DNA from 2 places in the Solibacillus sp. NPDC093137 genome. Region 1 is predicted to be linked to the other one. Evidence: riboswitches for the same ligand, from Rfam matches in the RefSeq annotation. Region 1 holds a riboswitch; the other holds the start of a gene.
The links. A riboswitch is a leader RNA that binds a small molecule or an ion and turns the genes downstream of it on or off. The one in region 1 is predicted to bind glycine.

Region 1 (12,543 bases):
GACACGATATGCCTCTGTAACGGTTTCCGGCATATTTGGGTAGCTCTCTGTCACTATCACTGAATATGTAAGCTCCTGGTCATGTAAAACGGCACGTCCGCCTGTAGGTCTACGGATGAAACCTAAGTTTTGCTTTTTTACAGCTTCTAAATTAATATCTTTATGTACTTGCTGGAAATAACCGATTGATAATGTTGCAGGGTTCCACTCGTAAAAACGAATAACCGGCGGAATTTCCCCTTGGCTATGCCAATCAAGCAACGCTTCATCCAGTGCCATATTATAGGCTGGGCTGCATGGGCCCGAATTTATAAAATACCATTGTTTTTTCACAATTTCTCGCCTCCACTAATTCATTTTAACAAACTCGCTCGACTAACTCTAGTTCATCTCTTATAATAGATAGTACAGATAGAAAGGGGCAATATCGCAGTGACAATTTTATATACGATACTAGTAATTTTAGTAGTAATCGTTGCTTACGTAGTAATCAACTCTATGCGCTTAAAAAAATCCGTAACAAATTTAACACAGGAGCAATTTATTGAAGGCTACCGTAAAGCACAATTAATCGATTTACGCGAACCTAAAGAATTTGAAGCGGGACACATTTTAGGTGCTCGAAACATTCCGATGACGCAACTTAATACACGTCATAAAGAAATCCGTCCGGATCTGCCTGTATACCTTTACTGCCAAAACTCTGGTCGTAGTGCACGAGCAGCGTTGACATTAAAGAAAAAAGGCTATAGCCAACTGTTCCAATTACAAGGCGGTTTCAAAACTTGGACAGGCAAAGTTAAATCGAAAAACTAATTCTAAAAGTTCTCTACATTGTAGAGGGCTTTTTAATTTTCATTCACCGGCCCTACGAATCGAAATTGTCTGATTATCAGTAGTTTCTACCATTATATAGTCACACGTAAGAAGTCTAACTTTTCTCATAGAAAAAAGGTCAGAAAACAGCTCTGACCTTTTTGTCACAATTTATGAAATTGTTACTTCTTCTTTTTTTGTATAACGTAATACAGGTGTACGTGCAGCACGTGTTTCATCTAAGCGGCTGATTACCGTAGTATGTGGTGCTTCTTGTACGATCGATGGGTTATCGATTGTTTCTTGAGCAATTTGAATCATTGCATCACAGAATGCATCCAATGTTTCTTTTGATTCTGTTTCTGTTGGCTCGATCATAATACCCTCTTCCACGTTTAACGGGAAGTATACTGTTGGTGGATGGTAGCCAAAGTCAAGAAGGCGTTTTGCGATATCCAATGTACGAACACCTAATTTTTTCTGACGACGGCCTGATAGCACGAATTCATGCTTACAGTGACGGTCGTATGGTAAATCAAAGTGCTCTTCCAAGCGGCGCATCATATAGTTTGCATTTAATACAGCATATTCTGTTACAGCCTTTAAGCCATCTGGACCCATTGAACGGATATACGTATATGCACGGACATTAATGCCGAAGTTTCCGTAGTAAGGTTTCACACGACCGATTGATTGTGGACGGTTGTAATCGAAGTGGAATGTACCATCTTCTTTTTTCACTAATACTGGTTTAGGCAGGAATGGGATTAAATCTGCTTTTACCCCTACTGGACCTGAACCCGGACCACCGCCACCGTGTGGACCTGTAAATGTTTTGTGTAAGTTTAAGTGAACACAGTCAAAGCCCATGTCGCCAGGACGTGCTTTACTCATAACAGCGTTTAAGTTTGCGCCGTCATAATAAACTTTACCGCCGACACCGTGCACGATTTCAGCCATTTCTAAAATGTTTTCTTCAAATAAACCTAAAGTGTTCGGGTTTGTCAGCATAAGCGCTGCTGTATCAGGACCGACAACACGGCGTAAATCTTCCAGATCAACTAAGCCGTCTTCACCAGATCTGATTGTAATTGTTTCAAAACCTGCCACTGTAGCAGAAGCCGGGTTTGTACCGTGAGCTGAGTCCGGTACTATTACTTTGTTACGGTGACCTTCACCATTTGCCTCATGGAATGCACGGATCATCATTAATGCTGTCCATTCACCATGTGCGCCTGCTGCCGGTTGTAATGTTACTTCATCCATACCCGTAATTTCCTGAAGTGATGTCTGCAGATCATATAATAATTCCATTGCACCTTGTACTGTCGACTCATCCTGTAATGGGTGAACATGGGCAAAACCAGCGTAACGTGCAACTGTTTCATTGACTTTCGGATTGTACTTCATCGTACATGAACCAAGTGGATAGAACCCTGAATCCACACCATGGTTACGTTTTGAAAGTGCTGTATAGTGACGCATAATATCTAATTCTGCAACTTCCGGCAGTTCAGCCGCTTCTTGACGTACTAACTCTTTCGGCAGAAGTTCTTCTAAATCAAAATCAGGAACATCCAATGGCTCTAAGTTGTAGCCGACACGACCTGGTTTTGTAATTTCGAAAATGAGTGTTTGGTTTTCGTTATGCATTGTAAGCCCCCATTTCTGCAACTAATTGCTCGATTTCTTCTTTTGTACGGATTTCCGTAACAGCAATGAGTGCATGATTTTTTAATTCAGGATAAACACGACCTAAGTCAAAACCGCCGATAATGCCTTTTTCGATTAATGCTTTGTTTAGCTCTGTCACATTATGATTTGTCTTAACGACGATTTCGTTGAAGTGTGCGCCTTGATAAACAACTTCAAAACCAGCTGCTTCAAAGGCATTTTTAGCAAAGCGTGTCTTCACGATATTTTGTTTCGCCATTTCCTGCATACCTTGCTTTCCAAGAGCTGTCATTGCTACTGAAGAAGCAAGTGCAAGCAATGCCTGGTTAGAACAAATATTAGATGTCGCTTTGTCGCGACGGATGTGCTGCTCACGCGCTTGTAATGTTAATACATAACCACGGCGACCCTCTTGGTCTACTGTTTCCCCAACAAGACGGCCAGGTACTTTACGCATTAATTTATTCGTTACGGCGAAATAGCCACAGTGTGGACCACCGAACGCTTCAGCAATTCCGAATACTTGTGCATCCCCAACTGTAATATCTGCGCCTAATTTTCCTGGTGGTGTTAAAACGCCAAGAGCTAACGGGTTCGCAGATACGATAAACAATCCTTTTGCGTCATGTGTAATGTCTGCAAGCGGCTGCAGGTTTTCAACTTGACCAAAGAAGTTCGGATATTGAACGATTACGCCGGCTGTTTGGTCATCGATCAGGCCTTTTAGTGCTTCGATGTCTGTCACACCGTCTTTTGCAGGAATTGTAACGACTTCTATTGATTGTCCTGTAGCATACATTTTCACAACATCTTGATACTCCGGATGTACAGCTCCTGAAACAAGTAACTTTCCGCGACGTGTATGACCTGCAGCAAGCATACCTGCTTCTGCCAATGCCGTACCGCCATCATACATAGAAGAGTTTGCAATATCCATGCCTGTCAGTTCTGCGATCATCGTTTGGAACTCAAAAATCGCTTGAAGTTCACCTTGTGAAATTTCCGGCTGATATGGCGTGTATGCTGTATAGAACTCCGAACGTGAAATAACGTGATCAACAATTACCGGTTTATAGTGGTTGTATACACCTGCACCTAAAAACGATACATTGCTTGCTGTATCTTTATTTTTTGAAGCAAGTTGTGCCAGTTCCTTCATTAAAGCGGCTTCTGACTTGGCAGGTTTAATATTGTAGCTTCCTTGGAAGCGAACTTTCTCAGGAATATCCTCGAAAAGCTCATCAATTGTCGCAACCCCGATACGGTCTAACATTTCTTGTTTATCTTGTTCCGTCATTGGTAAATAACGATGTTTCATTGTTAACCCTCTTTTCAAAAGTTTTATCCCGTATTAACGGGTAGTAAGCTTGGTTCAACTACCAATCTAGGGGATGAAGACCCCCACTGATTGAAGTTTCATTTTATTTTGCACGCTTGTAAAATGGAGTTTCTACAACAACTGCTTTTGCTCTATTTTTTCGTACTTCAATTTCTAATTCAGTTCCAACTTCTGTGAATTTTGCGTCAATTAAAGCTAAGCCGATATTGCGCTTTGTCATTGGTGACTGAGTTCCTGTAGTTACAAAACCAATCTCTTCACCATCTTTAAATACTTTATAGCCATGGCGGGGAATACCTTTATCAATCATCTCGATGCCTACAGATTTACGTGTTAGGCCATTTTCTTTTTGGTCAATTAATGCTTGCTGACCGATAAATTGCGGATCCTTTGCCAATTTCACCGCAAAGCCAATTCCCGCTTCCAATGGTGAAATCTCTTTTGAAATCTCTTGGCCATATAATGGTAAGCAAGCTTCAAAGCGAAGTGTATCACGTGCTCCTAAACCGGCCGCTACTACACCTTTGTCTTTTCCTGCTTCCAAAATTTTGTTCCATAGATCGACAATCGCTGCTGGTGTCCCGTAAATTTCAAATCCGTCTTCACCTGTATAGCCAGAGCGAGAAACTAGAACCGAATGACCGCCTACATCCACATTGTCCTGGAATTTAAAATATTTAATTGCCGTTAAATCTGTTGCTGTTAATGTTTGCAGAACTTCCTGAGATAATGGTCCTTGCAATGCGATTTGAGCATAGTCATCTGACACATTTGTCACTTTGACATCCCCTTCGACATGCTGCTGTAACCATTCAAAGTCCTTTTCAATATTCGCTGCATTAACACATAGTAAATAACGGTTATCTTCCAAACGGTATGTCAGTAAATCGTCAACAACACCGCCATCTTCATAACATAGTGCACTGTATTGTGCGCCGCCAACTGCAATTTTAGAAATATCGTTGGAAAGCATCTTTTGTAGATAAACTAGTGCATTCGGACCTTCTACGATAATTTCCCCCATATGGGATACATCAAAAAGTCCTGCACGGTTACGAACCGCATCATGCTCCTCTTTAATCGAAGAAAATTGTACCGGTAATTCCCAGCCGCCAAAATCAACTGTTTTTCCACCATACTTTGCATATTCATCAAAAAGTGGTGTGCGCTTTAGCTTTAATTCATTTGTCATGTTCATTTCCTCCTTTAGTTATGTATGTTCATTTTGCTTTGTAAGGGGAAACAACATTACACCTATCAAAGTGTAAATCTATCTTTTTATTAGAATCATCAGAATATTAAAAGCCGATTTCTCCACAAAAAAAGACAGACGAATCCCCTTTACCGAGATTCTCTGTCCTTGCACCTGAAAGTTACACCCAAATTTGATCCACTATCACAATTTAGGCTTTCCCCGTTGGTGGCTGTTCGCAACAATAGCTGATTACAGCACTCTCCAGAGTTGCGTCCAATACGAGTCTTTTTGCCTGAGAGATTCATAGCATAGCTATTTGCTCCTTCGGCGACGTGACATCACGTTCTCTCCCCGTACCATCATCCGCGTTAGATTATTTACTTCATGTTATTGCTCTTCTTAGCAATATCCTAACATTGAATATAATGCAAACGCAATCTTTTTTTAATTTTATTCAAAATACGAACATTAAGTGCAATTATCCAGTGATCATTCGCCTTTAAGACGTTTCACTTGAAAGCCGATGTACTCAACAATTTGTCTTAACGTTCTCCCGGCTGTCAGTACTTGTATATGGCCAGCTAGTCGATAATTCTTTCTGCGTTGGTGATACAGATTTTCCAATTCTTGCTCCGTTGATGATTGAACAATGGGACGGTTTTTGTCATTCCGAATACGCATATAAATATCTTCAAATTTTGCATCAAGAAAAAATACAAGCCCTGTCTGGCGCATAATTCTCCTGTTTTCTTCATTTACGGCTACCCCACCGCCTGTAGCGATAATGCATGCTTCATCACGAAAGTTCTTTAAAAATTCCGTCTCGATTTTTCGGAAGTGTGCTTCGCCGTATTTCTCGAAAATTTCAGGAATTGTCATACCCTGTTGTCGTACAATTTCATGATCCATATCGTAATACGGCATTTTCAAGAAAAAACTTAAACGTCTTCCAATCGCACTTTTTCCGCACCCCATAAATCCTACTAAATAAATTTTACGCATGCTGTTCACCTTCTTCTATTACGGACTACTTAATCAATTACGCCTCTACCTATTCTTTCGTTTCTATTTTGCTACTTAAACAGAAATATTTTTAGGTCAAACAAAATCGCATTATGCGACATTTTTTCGACTTTGCAAAAAGAAGTCGAACTTTAAGGTAAATTTAGTATATTTATCGTAGCACGAACGTAAATAGATTCCAATGAATTATATACTTTTATTTGCGCAAAATATGCATTTGTAAAGAAAACAGCAGCTCCGGAAACTATGAACAATAAAAATACAGCCAGCAAAAATAATGCACCCTTCTCATTTTGGAGGCAATGGTAACACGAGGTCTCTTTCTCGCTTTGTTCCATTTTTCATCACTACCCTCATATTCACATCATTTTCATCCACCGCCAACTCCCATTTCTCAACAAAAGGCAGCATAATTTCATTTCCCCCTTTATTCGACCTTTTACGCAAATGCTGTTCTGATTTATCAAAAACAAACAAACGCTCCTCGGGGTCATTTGATATTTCCAGTTGCAGCATACCAGAGCTGAGCACCATCCCAGATGCTGAATTCATATTGTATTGATGAAGATCATAAACGAACAATTCCCAGTTCACCTCATCTTTCATCGTCTCAAGCTGTTGAAGATCCCGAACCCATATAAGGATAAGCAGGCTTATTGCGGTAAAAAGTACAAATACGGTTAACTGAAACAAGCTTTCCAGTAGTGTAAAACCCCGCTCATTAAATATTTGCCACAATTTCATATACACAGTTCCTCTTCTTTTTCATTGTTGTCATAATGGACACATACTTGGTACCCATCGTAATTCCATTGAAACTGAACCCCGTCAATGTGTTGAACTCCGGCGGATTGTCCAAATCTTTTATATTTCAGCGCTCCTATAAAAGCTACTTCTGCAGCATGAGCTTGTACTTTTTGTATAGCTATTTGCTGTTGCATATTAAATGTGAGCGGAATGATTGTCGACGAAAGGAAAAATAAGATGACGACTGCTAACAGTGTTTCTACAAGAGTTAGTCCTTCCTGGCTCATTAAAAACCTCCTTTTCCAAAATCCTGGCTTTGCCGATATTCACAGAGTATTGATGGCTTGTATTCTCAAAATGATACGTTAGCCGTCCAAAGGCCTGGACATTTCCTCTCGTATTAAATAACAGCCGGTTATGCGGAGTGGATAAATACATGTCAATTGGCCGCGCTATTCGCTGGTCGTAAATAATATTAGAAGTAGTCCAATCCATTACTTGTATTCGGTGACAGTTAATAATTTCAAAGCTATGGGACGTTCCGGTCTCAATGGATAACAATTGTGTCATGCGTATTAACATCTCATTTTGATTCATTACCTGTTTTTCTGTATAATCCATTAACGGCTTTTGTGAAAGTGAGAGGATTGTTGAATTGACGACCAAAAAGATAAAGAGAACAATGAGCATTTCCATTAATGTAAAACCTTTTTCATCCGTTAACAGTAATTTTACTTTCTCTTTCATCGTTACGTTTCGCTGTTCCCCGGTCCAATGACTTTACCATCCACTATTTTAATTTCCGTATTATCCGGACATTTTAAGTCCTTTTCCACAATATACCCCTCGTCAATTAAATCCGAGACCGAAGCTGGATAATCATTTTTGTTCAGTTTATATGCTTCTACTTGTCCTTGAAGCATGAGAACATAAGCGTTACAACCTTTTTCATCGATTGATGCGAAGTGTTTTGAAACGTTGGGAATTGTAACCAATATTAAAATGGAAATGATTAATAAAACAACAAGCATCTCTACTAACGTAAATCCTTTTTCATTTTTCATCTGATCCACCTCTACTTATATAAAATCAATGACATCATACATCGGAATTAAAATACTTAAATATGCAGCAATTACGCAAATGGCAATGATCACAAATAGCAGCGGCTGAATTATCGCCAAGATTTGTTCAATTACTTTCTGAAGCTTTTCATCCAAAAGCTCGCAATATAAAATAAGCTCCCGTCCTAACAAGCCGCTCGCCTCACCGTGGGCAATAAAATGTTCAAATTTCGGATAAAAGTAGCCGACGATTTCAACTGCACGCTCCAATGAATCGCCAATAAGAATGCGTTCTTGGAGTATACCTGCAATATACGCAATGTGCTTTTGGTGATGTTGGGATTTTAAATGATCGAATGCTTTTTGGAGCGAGAAGCCGGCTAATAATAGATTGCCTAAATGGCGGGCAAATTGTCTCGTCAGAAATAGGCGCCAAAAAAGACCGATTAACGGGAGCCTAAACAGTAGATGGAGCTGCAAATCAATTCGTTTCTTACGGATTTGATAAATAAAAAGGGAGAGGACAATGCCGAGAGCAATACCAACTGCAATAATATAGTCTGGCATATGGAGGAAAAACTTCGACCACTGAATGCTGGCGGACGATCCACTTTGGACTCGGGATGTAATAACTGAAGACATATTCGGCAGAAAATATGTTCGAAAGGCTAAAAACAGTATTATTAAAAATGTAAATAAAATGAGCGGATACGACATCACTTTTATTAGTTTCATTTTCGCCTGCTGTTGAAAAACGAGCTGCTTTGCGACAAGACCAATCGCTTCACTTAACTTGCCCGTCACTTCTGCCAACTCAATTGACACTAAATATTGTTTATCAAGACAAAGCAGCTGAAAAACTTGTGTTGCACTGCCACCCCCGCGCAATATATTCGAAATTTCCTGTTGGACCGGTTCATAATGTTTTACATGATAAGGCAACAGCATTTCGATACTGTGGGCAAATGTATAGCCTTCATTTAACAGTGTGGAGATTCGTTGGAGTAATGTAGGAAGCTCAGAGGACTTTATAATAGGTTTTTTAAACAAAGCAGCTGATGTGGCATTTTTAAGGAGTGGTATATTCATAGTAATCCTCATGAAGTTTTGCGATTTGACCTGCCAATGTTTGATCAAAAGGTAATGTAAATGATTTTTCTTGGATGATGGATTCAAAGGCAAGCTGTAATTGATCATCTGTTAAAAATTCAAAAATAGCTTTATAGCCGTTATCCTCTGTTTCGATTAGACGCTGAGAAACAACAGCTCTTAGCATCTGCCGCATTTCCTCAAATGAAACCGACAAGTCATGTAGACGGTAAATACAGTTCACCGTATCCTTTGCATGTATCGTCGAAATTACGAGGTGTCCGGAAAACGCCGCTTCTATTGCGACCTTTGCTGTTTCTCTGTCCCGAATCTCTCCGAGCATGATCACTTCGGGAGAATGTCTTAAAATTGCCTTTAGACCTGCTGAATACGTCATTCCGGCTCGCTCGTTCACTTGAATTTGCAAGAGCTGTTCTTGCCTGCTTTCCACTGGATCCTCCAAAGAAATGACATGTCGAGATAAATGCTGCGAACAATATTGGAGCAATGAATATAATGTTGTTGTTTTGCCCGATCCGGTCGCACCGCTAAGTAATAATAACCCACTCTCCAGTCTGGACAATCTATACAACTGTTCAACACTTTCCCGGAAGTGACATAATGTCTGTAACGGGACGGTGTAGTTCTGCCGTAATATTCGAACTGCTAAACTTTCTTTAAAGAAACTGGAAGGTAACGTTGAAATCCTGAAGGCATACATGGACCGGTCGATAAATTTTTGGAAGGAACCACTTTGAGGCTTTCGCTTTTCACTAATATCAAGCGAAGAAAGAAATTTAAAATAGGAAATCATACGGGTAGCGAGCTCTGTAGGGAGTTCATCTTCCTTTTCAAAACGGCCGTATTTTCTCATTAACAGATCATAGCATCCTTCTCTAGGGAGTAAGTGGATGTCTGTAACGTTAAGCTGTGTTGCCTTAGATAAAAGCTCCAAACAATTTTGTTCAATGATCGATAATTGTTTTATGGTAATCACCCCTTCATCAATTAGTTAGATGTGACTCCATTATAAATGGATTGTCCAATATTTCATATAAAAACAGATAAAATTTCTTTTTAGTAGGAATTTTCTTTCAATATTAACAAATTTACTAATATTTCATGTAGAATAATATTAAAGTTAGTATATTTAAATTTTTACCGTATTGGGGGTTTACATATGATACATCCGATTAAAATTTCAAGTACTTTTGCAGATGAAACACGGTTTTCTATTTATGAATTTATGCTGCAGCAAAAGCAATTTTTATCCGTCCAGGATATTGCAGAACAATTTAAAATCCATTCCAATGTAGCACGTTTGCATCTAACTAAACTTGCAGAAATCGGCGCCATTTCCTCCGAACATTTAAAAACCGGAAAAGGCGGGCGACCTGGAAGAGTATATAAAGCAAAACAAGAAGGAATCAATTTAAGTATTCCTAGACGCGACACATCTTCATTAATTAAATGGTCACTTGAACTTATTCGCGAGCTTGGTGACGCAGCGTTGAGTAAAGCACAGGAAATCAGTTACCGTGACGGAAAACAATCGATGCTTGAACAAATGAATTCACATAAACGAAAATCTCCCTATACATTTGATGAGAAATTGGCCATGTTAACTAAAAGTGCGACATTAATAGGTTATATACCGGAAGTTATTGAAGATAATCAATCCAAATCCATTATATTCTCACTTTTTAACTGTCCCTTCCAGGAACAGTTAATGAACTACGGAGAAATTGTATGCCAACTCCATGAATCCTTTTTGTATGGACAAGTTGATACACTGTTTGAAAGTCATGAAATTACAAAAATAGAAAGTATGGTACATGACTGTGACTTCTGTAAATACAAAATTTCCGTACACAATTAATGGAAAAAACATGCGTTTGTCACAACTCTTCCATATCTCCCAGTTTACATTATCCAGAAACTTGATTTATAATGAATGAGAGACTATTCTATTTTTTTAGAAAAGGAGGGATATTTCATGAGCAATATGTATAAAGTTATGGCATTCTGGACTGCTATTTTCGCCGTTATGTTCTACCTTGGTGGTATGAACGAGGTTTCGCTATTATTCGTAGGTAATACAGGTTTATTTTTATTATTAGGCTTCTTAAATCTTTCAGAACGCATGTACATGTACATTTTTGGCGCATACTTAACTGTTTTCTTCGCCGGTTTCACCTATTACACAACATTCATACACACTCCAGGTGGAGGACATTAAAAAACGACACGCTCTTTAATAGAGAGCGGTCGTTTTTTATTTACAAGCAAGTTAAAAGCCATTTAAAAACGGGTTGGAGTCCATTTCTGCAGCAGGTGTCGTGTAGTCACCATGCCCTGGATAAATAATTGTATCTTCCGGTAATGATAAAAGCTTGTCGTGAATCGATTTCAACAAGATATTCATCGAACCACCGATTAAATCAGTCCGTCCAATGCTTTGTTCGAATAATGTATCGCCTACAATCGCAAAAGCGTCATCTTTAAAAATAAAGGATACACTTCCCGGAGAATGCCCTGGTGTATGGGCTACCGTAAAGGTAAATGCACCGATTGTCATTTCCCCTTCTTTTCGTATAATATGTTCTCCTTCAGGCTTTTTCACGATATAATTTGGCAATTCCGCATATTTGCCGGAACCATTTTTCATCGGATCAGCAAGCCAGTCCACTTCTTTTTCATGGACATACAGCGGAATATTATATATTGCCCGTATCGCATCCACTCCACCGATATGATCAAAATGTGTATGGGTTAATAAAATAGCTAATGGGTTTAAGCCATTTTTACGTAATTCATTTACAATGCGTGCCCCTTCTTCACCTGGATCGAAAATTAAGCAGTCTTTTTCTTTATTGCTGACAATGTAGCAATTCGTTTGGATCGGTCCTAGACTATATTTTCTAACATTTAACATAAATCATCACCTCAGTTTCCATTATACATTTTTTCTATCGTTCTCATAGTGAAAGTTATCGTTCAAACAAACTCCACTTTTAGTTCTCGACAAACGATTTGGAAACCTTTACAATAAAAGAGGAATATTGTTGAGACATTTTTTGGAATGTCGAAAGGAGTGTCAATTTTTTATGAACTTATTAATGGTTATTTTTGGTCTAGTTGCAATTTTTGGCGTAATTGGCATATTCCAATCAATCAAAGAGAAAAACCTTTTAGCTGCTGCCTTCAACGCTTTAGCTGCTGGTGTTTTCGGTTGGTTCGTCATTATGACGGTATTAAATCAAGGCTATCCACCAACTCATTAATTGCAACCAAAAAACGTATTGCTTTAGAAGCAATACGTTTTTTATATGGAGAAAAAAGCTGTTCCCGGATTTCTCCGGGACAGCTTTAATTTTTATAGTTCGTATCAATCAGCAAGTTCCCAGTTTCTGTATCATAGAAACGCAACAGGTCACCATTAATAATCTGATCCGAGTATTCTAGTTCTTGAGTTGCACGATCAATAAATGGCTGACATGCTTCCGTATCGATTGCTTCTCCCGTATCACGGTCGTAGCATACTTCACCTGCATACACATATTGATTTGTTACGAAGCGACCATCACGGAAAATAA
Region 2 (12,543 bases), 770 kb from region 1:
GAGATCGGTAAAGCGTATGGGAAATCTGGTGCTCAAGTTTTATTGAAATACCAAATCGAGCGCGGTGTGGTCGTCATCCCGAAATCACACAACCGTGAAAACCAAGCAGCTAATCTGGATCTTTTCGATTTCGAACTGACTGCGGCGGATGTAGAAAAAATTGAAAACCTATAGTTGGTAACTAACTGGGCGTCTCCTATTTTGGAGACGCTTGTTTAATATCTGCCTTTGTTAACAGGCCACTTATCAAAATAAAAGCACCAATGAAAAACATTGCAATAAACAATATGACCATCACGCCCATTCCTCCAGAGCCCTTTTCGGCAAAAATAGCAAAACAAATCCCAATAATAAGCCAGGAACATGATTCCCCATTATTGAGCGAAAGATTATAATTTTATGCTTATTAAAGACAAAGTGAGAAATATCAGTTTAATGTTAGTAATAGGTTGGAATAGTGAGCAGACAGAAATGAAAGCGGTGGGCTTTAATGCTTCCACAGGGGAATATAGGATTCAAGGGTGAAAGCATAATATTTATAGATTACAGATTATTTGGTAGATAGAAAGGAAGTCATCCATTGTCAAAAGGGCTTATACATCATATTGAACTATATGTTTCTGATTTAAAAAGTTCCATCAACTTTTGGGGTTGGTTTTTAGAAGAATTGGGATATGAATCTTTTCAATCGTGGGAAAGCGGACATAGTTGGAAAATCGGAGAGACCTATATCGTTTTTGTGCAAGCAGAAGAACGGTATATGGATGTACCTTATCATAGATGTAGAGTTGGTCTAAACCATTTGGCCTTCCATGCAAGCTCCCGTCAACAAGTAGATGATATGACAAGAATGTTAGAAAGGAAGGGTGTTAAGATCCTTTATACTGATAAACATCCCTATGCGGGAGGGGAAGATTATTACGCGGTATTTTTTGAAGATCCAGATAGAATTAAGGTTGAGTTGGTAGCACCATGACCTTGCCTGTTTAAATGTTTTTTCTTCTATATGAAATTAAAAATGGAACACCTAATGAATTGTAGGTGTTCCGTTACACATATTCTATACAAAAGAACCTATTCCTTCCGCATAATAAAGCTCAAATGTCTGCCTGTTGAGCGGTCTTGGCGGTGGGAGAATCCATCATCGTCCATAAATGTGCACATACGGTCAATCGTAATATTTTCATCAGGCACACCTGCAAGCATGCACTGCTTTTTCACTGTTAACTGGTTGTCGATATGAAATTTGCCCGTTTCTTCATTCCAGTACATAAATTCGTCCGCATAGCCGAGTGCTTTGAATTTTTCCTGTACATCGGCATCTACTTCAAATTTTTCCTGACTGATTGCAGGGCCGATCATTACTTTCAAATCACGTAAATCGCAATTTTCTTGTTGTTGTAAATACTGCAGTAACTTCAATGTAATTTCTTTAATCGTCCCTTGCCACCCGGAATGAACAGCCCCGATGACATTTGTTTTTTCATTATAAAATAAGACCGGTACACAATCTGCGGTAAAGCTTGAGATCACGACGTTCGGTTCATACGTATACAGTGCGTCGGTATCGGGAACTGCAGTTGCGTTGTCGGTTGCTCCTTTACCGATTTCAGATTTTTCCACACGGAAGAAGTTTGCACTATGTGTTTGATTGGCACATACAAACTTAGATAAATCCGTTTGCAGCAGTGAGGCAAGCTGTTGGCGGTTTTTGATAATAGCAGCTTCGTTTTTGCAAACATGGAGTGCCATATTATTGTCCTCGGCAAAGGCTGAATCCTTCAATGTAATGCCCAGTACATGTTTTTCATTATTTTCATAAAATTTTATTTTCATTTTATCACCCCCTGTACTATACCCGCAAAAGCGAATTTTGTATAGGCAAATGGTGTTTGGTATAATGATGAAAAATAGGGGGTATGTGATGAAGAGTTGGCAAATCATTTTAACGGGTCTTTTACCTTATGTCATGGCGGTCATTGCCTTTATCGCATTTTCATTGCCTTATGTGAATCAAATGATTACATTCGGAACTGCCGCGGCCTTTACTTTTTATGTTTTACCGATTTATTTTTTTGTCGTGATTCCCTGGTATTATGTGCTGTACTTCATGCGTAAAAATTACAGCAAACGGGCACTTTACTTAACAAGCTTTATTTTTTGTATTCTGCAGCCAATCGTATTCGGATACTTTATGAAAGCACCGATCGGCAGCGCGTATTTTTTATTTTTTGTATCACCACCGTTTATAGTTGGCATAATGGTTAGTACATTGTGTATTAACTGGTTTTATAAAGAAGATTTGAAGCAGACGACAAATGGAAGGGGAGAGCCGATTGGAATTGACGATTGAATGGCAATACATTACTAAGTCAAAGCAGGAAATCACATGGCGAAGTGAGGCAATTCCTGCAGCGCATGCCTACACGCTCGTGCTGGATATGGAAAATACGGGTCGCACAAAAAATATTGTGATGACAGATGAACATGACAGTACATGGACATTAAAAGAGCTGAAAAAATATTTGAAATCTCTTGAAACAGAACCTACCGAAGTGGAATTGTATTTCGATGGCGGATTTAATAGAGAAGAAAAGCTGGCCGGTTTAGGGATTGTCGTCTATTATAAACAGAATGGGAAAAACTATCGCTTGCGGACGAATCAGCTGGCGGAGTATTTAACATCAAACAATGAAGCGGAGTATGCGGCATTGAATCTTGCGGTCGAACAGCTTGAGGAAATGGGTGTCCATCATCAAAAAATAAAGATTTACGGCGATTCGCAAGTCGTCATTAATGAAATGAACGGCGAATGGGCAGTAACTGATAGCGTTCTGACAACGTGGGCGGATAAAATCGATGCGAAGCTCAAGAAGCTTGGCATTCGACCGGAATATCAATATATTGACCGCAAACTAAACGGAGAAGCGGATCAGCTTGCTAATCAGGCACTTCAGGATGTCGAAATATACGCGGATATAGATATACGAAAAAGTAAGAAAAAATAGATGAAGGGGGATCTTTATGATTCGTTCTGTTGGTACAGGGAGTTCAAGTTTAAATAATCAGACACGTCCCCGAAATTTACAGCAACAAACAATAGCCTTCCCGAAAATCGGAGAAGAACAAGGAGTCGCACGAGAGCAGGAAAAACTGCGAACGGATGAGGCCGAAAAAGGACCAATAATGGTTGGGGTCAAACCGAAAGCACAGCTGAAATCCATTTTTGATGAACCAAATGGTGTCGTGAAGCTTAATGCGGACGGCGACAAATTGGAAGTCAGCAAGCGTGCGATTTCACTTGCAAAAGAAGTGCTCTATACTTAAAGAAAAAAGCTCCGCCGGGAATATCTCGGCGGAGCTTTCATGTTAAATTTTATTGTTGTTTTTCAAATGCTCGTTCACCAGCAATACCTGGTTGCGTTAATTCGAATGGATTTAAAATAATATCCAGCTGCTCAAGCGTGAAATAGTTGTACATTAAGCAAAGTTCGCGTACAGATTTGCCGCTATGCAGAGCTTCACGTGCAATTTGACTTGAACGTTCATAGCCTAAATGTGGGGCAAGTGCTGTAATTACACCGATTGAACGTTCAACAAAATCATGCAGGCGTGCTTCATTTGCTTCGATATGATCCAGGCAGTATTTTGTAAATACTGTGAAGCCGTTTGTCATAATTTCAATCGACTGTAGCAGATTAAATACTAAAACTGGTTCCATTACATTCAGCTCAAATTGTCCTGCCTCTGAAGCAAGTGAGATTGTTACATCGTTACCGATAACTTGGAAAGCAATTTGGTTAATGACTTCTGGCATAACCGGATTTACTTTACCTGGCATAATTGAAGAACCTGGTTGGCGTTCAGGTAAGCGAATTTCTGCAAATCCTGCTTTTGGACCTGATGCCATTAAGCGTAAGTCATTACAGATTTTAGACATATTCATCATTGCAATTTTTAACATTGATGAAACTTCCGCATACGTATCGGTATTTTGTGTACCGTCGATTAAATTGTCCACTTTTATGAATGGGAAGCCACTGTAAACCGCGATGTTTTCTACTGCCAATTTCATATATTCAGGGTCTGCATTCAGGCCTGTACCGATCGCAGTCGCACCGATATTGATTTGCAGCATTGTTTGCTGCGCTTTTTTGATTCGGTTAATATCACGAGAAACAACGGCAGCGTAGGCACCGAATTCCTGGCCCAAACGAACAGGTACAGCATCTTGTAAATGCGTACGACCCATTTTAACGATTGAATCGAATTCTACTGATTTTCTGATAAAGCTATCACGCATCATTTCCATCGCCATAATTAAATTATTTAACGTAGAAACTGTTGCAATATGAATAGCCGATGGGAATGCATCATTTGTTGACTGCGCCATATTGACATGGCTGTTAGGACTAATGATTGAATAAGTACCTTTTTCTTCCCCTAAAATTTCCAGTGCGCGGTTTGCAATTACTTCATTGGCATTCATGTTCATTGAAGTGCCTGCTCCGCCCTGAATTGGATCTACAACGAACTGGTCATGTAATAGTCCTGAAATAATGTCATCTGATGCTTGTGCAATTGCATTGGCAATTACTGGATCCAATTTGCCGATAGCGGCATTTGCAAGTGCCGAACTTTTCTTTACGATGGCAAATGCACGAATTAATTCAGGGTGCATTGTCATTTTAGTAATCGGGAAATTTTCTAATGCACGAGTTGTTTGAACGCCGTAATAAACGTCCTTTGGAATTTCTAATGTGCCTAAAAAGTCTTTTTCAATACGTGTACTCATTTGTACAAACCCTCCAAGAGAATGGTGTAATAGTTGGATAAACAACTACATTATACGCCATATAATAATAAAAGCTTACTTGCTGAATTATTAGTTTATTTAACGTTCTCACGTAAGCTTAAATTAACCAATATTAACAAATATAATGAGTGAAATTTCGTAACTTTTTGATTTTCTATACGACTAATTAGGAAAGGGATAAAGGGATGAGGTGATTGTCGATGAAGAAATGGTTAAGTTATATGTTGGTCGTGGGAATGATCTTGCTCCTTGCAGCATGTAATACGAAAGAAAACGAAACATCAACCGATTCAACTGAACCTGTGCAGGAAGAAAATAATGAAAATAAAGTAGAATATGAATTACTGTTTCATTTAGATTCGATACCTCCTGAGGTCGGTACGAGTATTTCAATCGTGCAGGAGGAAAAGCTTTATACTACTTGGGCCGATATTTTTGGTTTTGAGTCGGTTCCATCTGTCGATTTTGAAACAGAGGAAGTGCTGTTTGTCACAGGATATTCGGATGGCTGTGGAAGGGAAATTGAGAAAATCGAAAAAGATGAGGATCTTTTAGTCATTACCTTAAACTATCCGGAAGATATTCGCAGCGAGAAAGACATCGTCTGCACAGAAATTGCATTGGACAATACGTATGTTGTCAAAATGAAAAAGACTAACACCTCAAAAGGAAAGCTGATTGATATCAATCGAACAACATATGAAGAAGATTCAACGGTTCAGGAAAAATTGCAGTAAACGAATACAGTAATACGAGGGGCTACCAATTCCTCTATATGAATATTACACTGAAAATATCGAATTTTCGGTGTAATATTTTTTTGGTCATGAATTTTCTGCAAGAAGAAAACATTATGTTGGGAATAAGGTTAAATTGCTATTTACATAATAAACGACTCCGATTGTCCATTGTAAGACGGTCAAAAAATTGGTAGTATGATTATCGTACAATAATAGTATTGAACGCGAACTATAGGAAACTGGAAGATGCCAGGGACCTATAGGCAACTAATTGCATACATATCAAGCGTTGATCGTCGTGGATAAAACTACTGACGGGAGCAGTTTCTGGAGAGAGCGCGATAATCCGCGTCGCCGAAGGGTTCACAATCTCAGGCAAAAGGACAGAAGAGTAATGAGAGACGCTTTTCTTTAACATAGGGTGTATGAACATCCATTGTTTAATGAAAAGCCCTCGATAGATGTCACAGATTTTTTTAAATCTGGGCGCGATTTTGCAGAGGCGAAATCGATTATTCTTAGACACAGGGACTGGCATATTATCAGTCCCTGTTTTTATTCCAGAAAAATTTACTTGATGGACCGCGATGAAGTACTTATTATTTTGCGCTGTGTAAACAGACAAAATACTTATCCTTTGGAGGAATCGTTTTGGAACAACAAGAATTAAAGCGCGATCTGAAAAATCGCCACGTTCAGTTAATTGCGATTGGAGGAACGATCGGAACGGGGTTGTTTTTAGGGTCAGGTAAAGCGATCTCACTTGCAGGACCTTCTATTATCTTTGCATACTTAATCGTTGGAACCGCACTATTTTTCGTCATGCGTGCACTTGGCGAATTGCTTTTATCAAAAGGCGGCTATGCATCTTTTACTGAGTTCGCTACTGAATACTTAGGGGACTGGGCAGGCTATATTACAGGCTGGACATATTGGTTTTGCTGGATTATGACGGCAATGGCGGATATTATCGCTGTCGGCATGTACACGCAGTACTGGTTTGATATCCCGCAATGGGTACCGGCTATCGCATGTTTAGTAGTTTTACTTATTTTGAATTTATTGACGGTCAAACTGTTCGGAGAGCTGGAGTTTTGGTTTGCGTTAATTAAGATCATCACAATTGTTGCGTTGATCGCAATAGGTATTGTATTGCTGATTATTGGCTTTGAAACAGATACAGGCAAGGTTGCTGTATCAAATTTATGGGAGCATGGCGGATTATTCCCGAATGGGGCATTTGGATTTTTAATGGCGTTCCAAATGGTTGTCTTTGCATTCGTTGGTGTTGAATTAGTAGGGGTAGCAGCTGCTGAAACGGCAAACCCGCAAAAGAATATCCCATCTGCAATTAATAAAATTCCCGTTCGTATTCTGCTGTTTTATGTAGGAGCATTATTCGTAATTTTAACAATCAACCCTTGGGATACACTAAGCGCGTCAAGCTCACCATTCGTTCAGGTTTTCGCATTGGTAGGTATTCCGATTGCAGCAGGTTTGATTAACTTTGTTGTGCTGACATCAGCTGCTTCTGCAGGAAATAGCGGAATGTTCTCAACGAGTCGTATGCTGTTCAGTTTAAGTAGTAATAAACAAGCACCAAAAGCTTACGGTAAATTAAACAAAAATGCAGTGCCGCAAAATGGTCTGTTATTTTCTGCGGTTGTAGTATCGATTGGTGCATTGCTTAGCTATTTCATGCCGGACGATGCATTTAGTATCGTGACAACAATTAGTGCAATTTGTTTTATTTGGGTTTGGAGCATTATTCTGATTTCGCATATTATTTACAAAAAGCGTCATCCGGAATTACATAGATCTTCAATTTTCAAAGCACCTTTAACACCATTTATCAACTATTTAATATTGGCCTTCTTCTTGTTTTTACTAATCATTATGGCCATTTCCGAGTCTACGAGAACTTCACTGCTGTTAACACCGTTATGGTTTATACTGCTGTTTGTTCTTTATAAGGTTCGTAAAAGATAATTAGGCAAATCCAACATGTTATAAAAAACGGAAAACACGCAAATTCAAAGATACCGAGAATTTGCGTGTTTTTCATATTGAAAATTATATGTTTATATTTAACTCCAGTACTGCAGAGCAAGTTGCTGTCCTTGCTGAATTTTTGCCCATTGTTCAGCTTCTGTAAGTTCATTGCCGCCATCGCAGGAAGCGAAACCGCATTGGTGTGAAATGAACAAACGGTCTTTGTCGATAATTTTAGACGCTTCATCAAGCATTTTAATAATACGATCTTCATTATCTAAAGTATTCGTTTTAGAAGATAATAATCCTAATACAATTTCTACATTTGGTTTATCTTTGAAGACAGCCAGTGCTTCAATTGAACCAGCACGGTCATCATCCCACTCTAAGAAGAAGCGGTCATAATTTAGTTGCTTTAAGAAGAGGTTAGCAATTTTAATGTAAGAACCACCACCCATATTACGTGAGTCGTAGTTACCTCGGCAATTATGTGTCCACATTTTCAAGCCTAAACGATGGCCCACTTCAATAATTTGATTATTTATCCCAATAAATTCAGTTGCTAACGCTTGAACTTCTTCTTGATTAATTTGTTCGCCAGTAAATGGTGAATTCGGATTGTCGTCAGCAAAAAGTTGCCATAAGCAATCATCAAATTGTAAAATTTCACCACCAGCTGCTGCAAACTCTTCCACAAACTCTGTATAAGCTATTGCTAACGCTTGTTTTAATTCATGTTTTGTTTTATAAAATGCAGCTGGTCCGAAATTATCCGAAAAAGATAACTCACCTAAAATATGGGAAGGTGACGGGATACATAGTTTTGTTTGGTGATCGCCAGCACTTTTTTTCAGTTTTTTGTAGATTTCGATAAAATGATGGTTTTTCCCGCTTAGTTCCCCCGTAATGCGTAAACCGATGTCTTTGCGTGTTTCATAGTGAGAGTTTCCATCGAAATCTTTGAAGAAATAACCATGATCTGCAATATAGCGATCGAATCCTTCAATACCCCAGGCAAAATCTAAATGCCATAATGATTTCGAATGCTCGCCATCTGTCACAACCGTAATGTTATTTTCGATTTCTTTTTTTACAACTTCTTGAATAGAAGCGAGTTCAACTTGTTCGTAGCCTTCAAAATCTTTATAAAAAGGGTATGTAATATCATCACGTTGTTCAATTTGTTTTTTATACGTTAATAATTCATTTTTTCTTAATAGACTGCCTACAATTTGAAATTTTTCACACATGTTCATTTCCTCCTTGGTAATTCAACTTTTTTAAGTTGGATTTATCATACCATCGTGGAGTGGGATATTTGAAACACGTAAAAAATATCAATCGGTATAGTTAAAAACTATAGCGAGAAGATATTTTTAGTTCATCTTTGATCGTTTCTTTTAAATAATTAATATAGATTGCAGCGAGTTTACTAGTAGTCACATGTTTATGGACGATATACCCGACTGTCATCGTCTCATCGACTTCCAGAGGGAGAGAGCAAATATTTTTATTCAATTCCTGACTAATGACTCCTGTTGAAATGGTATAGCCATTAAGCCCAATCAATAAATTGAAAAGTGTTGCACGGTCACTAACCTTAATATTTTTAGGGCGTGAAATGGTGCTCAATATTTCCTCTGAAAAATAAAAGGAATTAAATTCGCCCTGTTCAAAAGATAAGCATGGATAGGCATGTAAATCCTCCAACGTAACGGATTTTTGATGTGCAAGCGGGTGTCCTATATGGATAAATACATGTGGCTTCGCTTCAAATAATGGATAGAACTCTAAATTGGCTTCCCTTAAAAATTTCCGAATGACCTTTTCGTTAAAATTGTTTAAGTATAAAATTCCTATTTCGCTTTGTAAATTCTTTACATTTTCTATAATCTCATACGTTCTTGTTTCACGAAGCGTAAATTCATATTCATCGCGATCATAATTTTCAAAGAGACGTACAAATGCACTCACAACGAAGGCATAGTGTTGTGAAGAAACGGAAAAATGCTGTTGTGATGGCTGAACGTTTGCATACCGGTTTTCCAAAAGTTCAGCTTGCTCGACAACTTGCCGCGCATAGCCCAAAAATTCTGTTCCTTCAGCGGTAATAGTTATCCCTTTACTTGTCCGTAAAAAAATAGTAATGCCTAACTCTTGTTCAAGCTCTTTTAATGCGTTCGAAAGGCTAGGCTGGCTAATGAATAAGTTTTGGGCTGCTTTACTAATTGACTGGTTTTTTGCTACTTCAATTACATATTTAAGTTGTTGTAATGTCATAATAAATCCCTTTCTTTCTTCTAGAAGTAGTGTAGCAAATAGTCCACTGGATCTGCAAAAAGAATTCCATAAACATAAAAGCTATCGTAATCGGAAATCACGATAGCCTTTGAAGAGGAAATCTCAACTATTATTATGTTAGCTCCTCTTTTGAAAACAATGGTTTGTTGTTTAACAGATGGAAATAGACGATACATGCGATGACAACACCGATTAGGGCGAAGATACTTGTTGTCAGTTGAATCGTGTAGATTTCCGCCAAAAATCCGATAATCAAGGTTAGAGTGATCTGCATCACACTTTCAATCAGTCCAAGTGAACTGCCGAACCGTCCCATCAATTCAGTCGGGATTGTCTGCTGGTAAAATGTCGCGTAGCCCGCATTGCTGAACGCCATAAACAATCCGAGCAAAATAAAGGCAGCGACCGCAATCATTAAATAAGGTGAAAAGTAAAATATAAAGTAAGAAAGTAACGTACATGTAAACCCGAGGCCGATGTATGAAACGAGTGACAGCTTCTTCACGAAGCGGGCTGCCAAATAGCCACCGACAATGGCACCGATTCCTGTGATTCCTACAATGATGCCATAAACCGAATCCGTCACTTCATGGAAATCTTTCAAAAAGGACATTTCCTGGGAATCAAGTGAAAAGCAAATCATCAATGCTGTTGAATATAAGACGAAAAATTGCAGGAGCGTTTTCCGTTGCGAGATAAATTTCCATACAGTAATAAAATCATCTCGGATAACAGCAAGTGTTAGTACAGTTGATTGAGTGGACGACTTGATTTCTTGATTCGGCAGCAAATACATCATGAATGCGCTAAACAAAAGCATAAACCCATTCACCCACATCGCAGTCGCGGTACTGCTCATGGCGATAATGGCACCACCTAAAGCAGGGCCGATCATAAAGCTCCCTGAACCGAGCATGCTGTTGATGGCATTAAAACGCAAGCGATCATTTGGTGAAACAAGTTTTGTAATCATAAATGTACTGCTCGGATTGGCAAAACAGACCGCGATATTCGCCAAAAAGATCAAACCGTAAATGAGCCAAATTTCCGAAAGCAGCGGCATCAAACAAACGATACTTGCGCGGAAAACATCACAAATAATCAAGATGATTCTTTTATTGGTTCTGTCTACGATGGAGCCGGCAAAAAAACTGCACAAAATGCGGGCAATCGGACCAATAATATAGATGCCCGCGACAGCTGCCGGTGACTCGGTCAAATGCCAGACCGAAAGATTGAGCGCGATCAAGTAAATCCAACTGCCCAGTTTGGATGCGCCAAACCCGAACCACAAATAAAAATACTCTTTTCTTAACTCCAAATCATCACCCCTTAGCTGCTCATTCGCTGCCGTATTTTTTCACTTGCATACAGTGCCAGCCTAAAGCAATTGCTCGCCTGTTTATAGGCATGGAGCTGCTCGTAAAACTGTGCCCATAATGGCGCATAGAACAGAATCAGTGAATAATACTGCTGTTCGTTGAAATGCGGAAAAGCTTCATCCTCCAGTAATTTTAATCCGCGAATCGTAAATTCAGTTTCAACCGCATACGCTAGTAGTCTGCGCTGATAAATATGATGGGGTACAGTAAATTGCTGTTCTTCATAGCGTATTAACAGTGTATTCAACTGTTTAAAATCCTTTTGCGCAAAGCATGTGCGCATCCAATTAATTGCTGAATGCAGGTCTTCATCATAGTTATTTGCCAATTGATAATGTTTGGACGCTTCCGTAAAGTTTTCCTGGCATTCGTAACAATACGCGATATTGTTATGCAGTGAGCTCCACTGCATCGGTGTTTGAATTGAAGAGACATTCGCAAGTAGGTTGAGCCCTGCTTCAAACTCCTTGAGAGCTTCCTGGAATCGATGTGAATCATTGAAAATCACACCTTTCATGGAATAAAGCTTCAACTGAAACAACGGTTTATACTGATGGGTAAAAAACTGCTGTGCAAGTTCAATATGTTCCAGTGCCTTTTGTAACTTATAGCTTCTGTGATTCGCAAAAGCAATATGATAATGGTAGTTGGCCAGTTCAAATGGGTGGGTATTGGATAAAAATTGCGCCAATTGATTGTCTGCTTCTTTAATGGACAACTGTTCAAATTCCTGAAATGACAGATGACCGAAAGCGGTAATCGCAACGAACAGCTGAGTGATCCGGTCTTTTTTCCAGTTGATAAACGGCTCGATTTCATTAAGTATTGTTCTCGCCCTATCATCTTCTTTTTTCGAGTAAAGGAAACGAGCATACACAAGCTTTGCCAACAGCTGCTTTTCAAATGGCTGCTCTTCGGTTTGCATTGCGGTTAATTGTTCGATTTCACCTGCAGTAAGCTCGGCATTCGACAATAATTTTTCGTATAACAGCTCCAAAAAAGTGGTTTGGCTTTTCAGTTGTTGTTCGAGCTTATTGAAATCGATGCCTAAGTTTTCAAACAGCTGCTCATACATCGAATGTTCTGCGACAACGATTCCATTTTCAATCCGGCTTAAATACGAAGGGGTACAAATGCCGAAAGCAACGTCATCCTGTTTCTGCTTCTTTTTTTGACGATAATATTTTAATAGTTTTCCCCAAGCCTGTTCATTGTTTTCCATAAAAACACCTCATAGTTAGTTTACCAAAATACTAAACAGGAATATTGCGAATTTTCTTGAAAAAGTGCACAATTAACGTTGTGAAATTGG

Region 2: linked by a shared signal. The riboswitch ahead of ACQKN3_RS06325 (amino acid permease) and the one ahead of gcvT (glycine cleavage system aminomethyltransferase GcvT) in region 1 are both predicted to bind glycine.

The regions. Positions count from the first base shown of each region.
Region 1 covers NZ_JBNNVH010000001.1:454,269-466,811, reverse strand. The annotation lists gene ACQKN3_RS02300 (lipoate--protein ligase family protein) at 1-279, opposite strand, end outside; gene ACQKN3_RS02295 (rhodanese-like domain-containing protein) at 433-816, shown strand; gene gcvPB (aminomethyl-transferring glycine dehydrogenase subunit GcvPB) at 988-2,469, opposite strand; gene gcvPA (aminomethyl-transferring glycine dehydrogenase subunit GcvPA) at 2,462-3,808, opposite strand; gene gcvT (glycine cleavage system aminomethyltransferase GcvT) at 3,912-5,021, opposite strand; glycine riboswitch at 5,182-5,291, opposite strand; glycine riboswitch at 5,295-5,387, opposite strand; gene ACQKN3_RS02275 (shikimate kinase) at 5,514-6,026, opposite strand; gene comGF (competence type IV pilus minor pilin ComGF) at 6,336-6,791, opposite strand; gene ACQKN3_RS02265 (type II secretion system protein) at 6,788-7,081, opposite strand; gene ACQKN3_RS02260 (prepilin-type N-terminal cleavage/methylation domain-containing protein) at 6,990-7,541, opposite strand; gene comGC (competence type IV pilus major pilin ComGC) at 7,544-7,858, opposite strand; gene comGB (competence type IV pilus assembly protein ComGB) at 7,874-8,947, opposite strand; gene comGA (competence type IV pilus ATPase ComGA) at 8,928-9,944, opposite strand; gene ACQKN3_RS02240 (helix-turn-helix transcriptional regulator) at 10,128-10,826, shown strand; gene ACQKN3_RS02235 (DUF2626 family protein) at 10,944-11,186, shown strand; gene ACQKN3_RS02230 (MBL fold metallo-hydrolase) at 11,238-11,882, opposite strand; gene ACQKN3_RS02225 (DUF2759 domain-containing protein) at 12,055-12,231, shown strand; gene ACQKN3_RS02220 (LTA synthase family protein) at 12,317-12,543, opposite strand, start outside.
Region 2 covers NZ_JBNNVH010000001.1:1,228,011-1,240,553, reverse strand. The annotation lists gene ACQKN3_RS06365 (aldo/keto reductase) at 1-174, shown strand, start outside; gene ACQKN3_RS06360 (VOC family protein) at 581-976, shown strand; gene pgeF (peptidoglycan editing factor PgeF) at 1,075-1,836, opposite strand; gene ACQKN3_RS06350 (ATPase) at 1,925-2,353, shown strand; gene ACQKN3_RS06345 (DUF771 domain-containing protein) at 2,337-3,008, shown strand; gene ACQKN3_RS06340 (DNA primase) at 3,025-3,327, shown strand; gene aspA (aspartate ammonia-lyase) at 3,377-4,795, opposite strand; gene ACQKN3_RS06330 (dehydrogenase) at 5,017-5,553, shown strand; glycine riboswitch at 5,874-5,953, shown strand; gene ACQKN3_RS06325 (amino acid permease) at 6,208-7,545, shown strand; gene ACQKN3_RS06320 (cobalamin-independent methionine synthase II family protein) at 7,644-8,798, opposite strand; gene ACQKN3_RS06315 (LysR family transcriptional regulator) at 8,899-9,828, opposite strand; gene ACQKN3_RS06310 (MFS transporter) at 9,962-11,170, opposite strand; gene ACQKN3_RS06305 (helix-turn-helix domain-containing protein) at 11,182-12,453, opposite strand.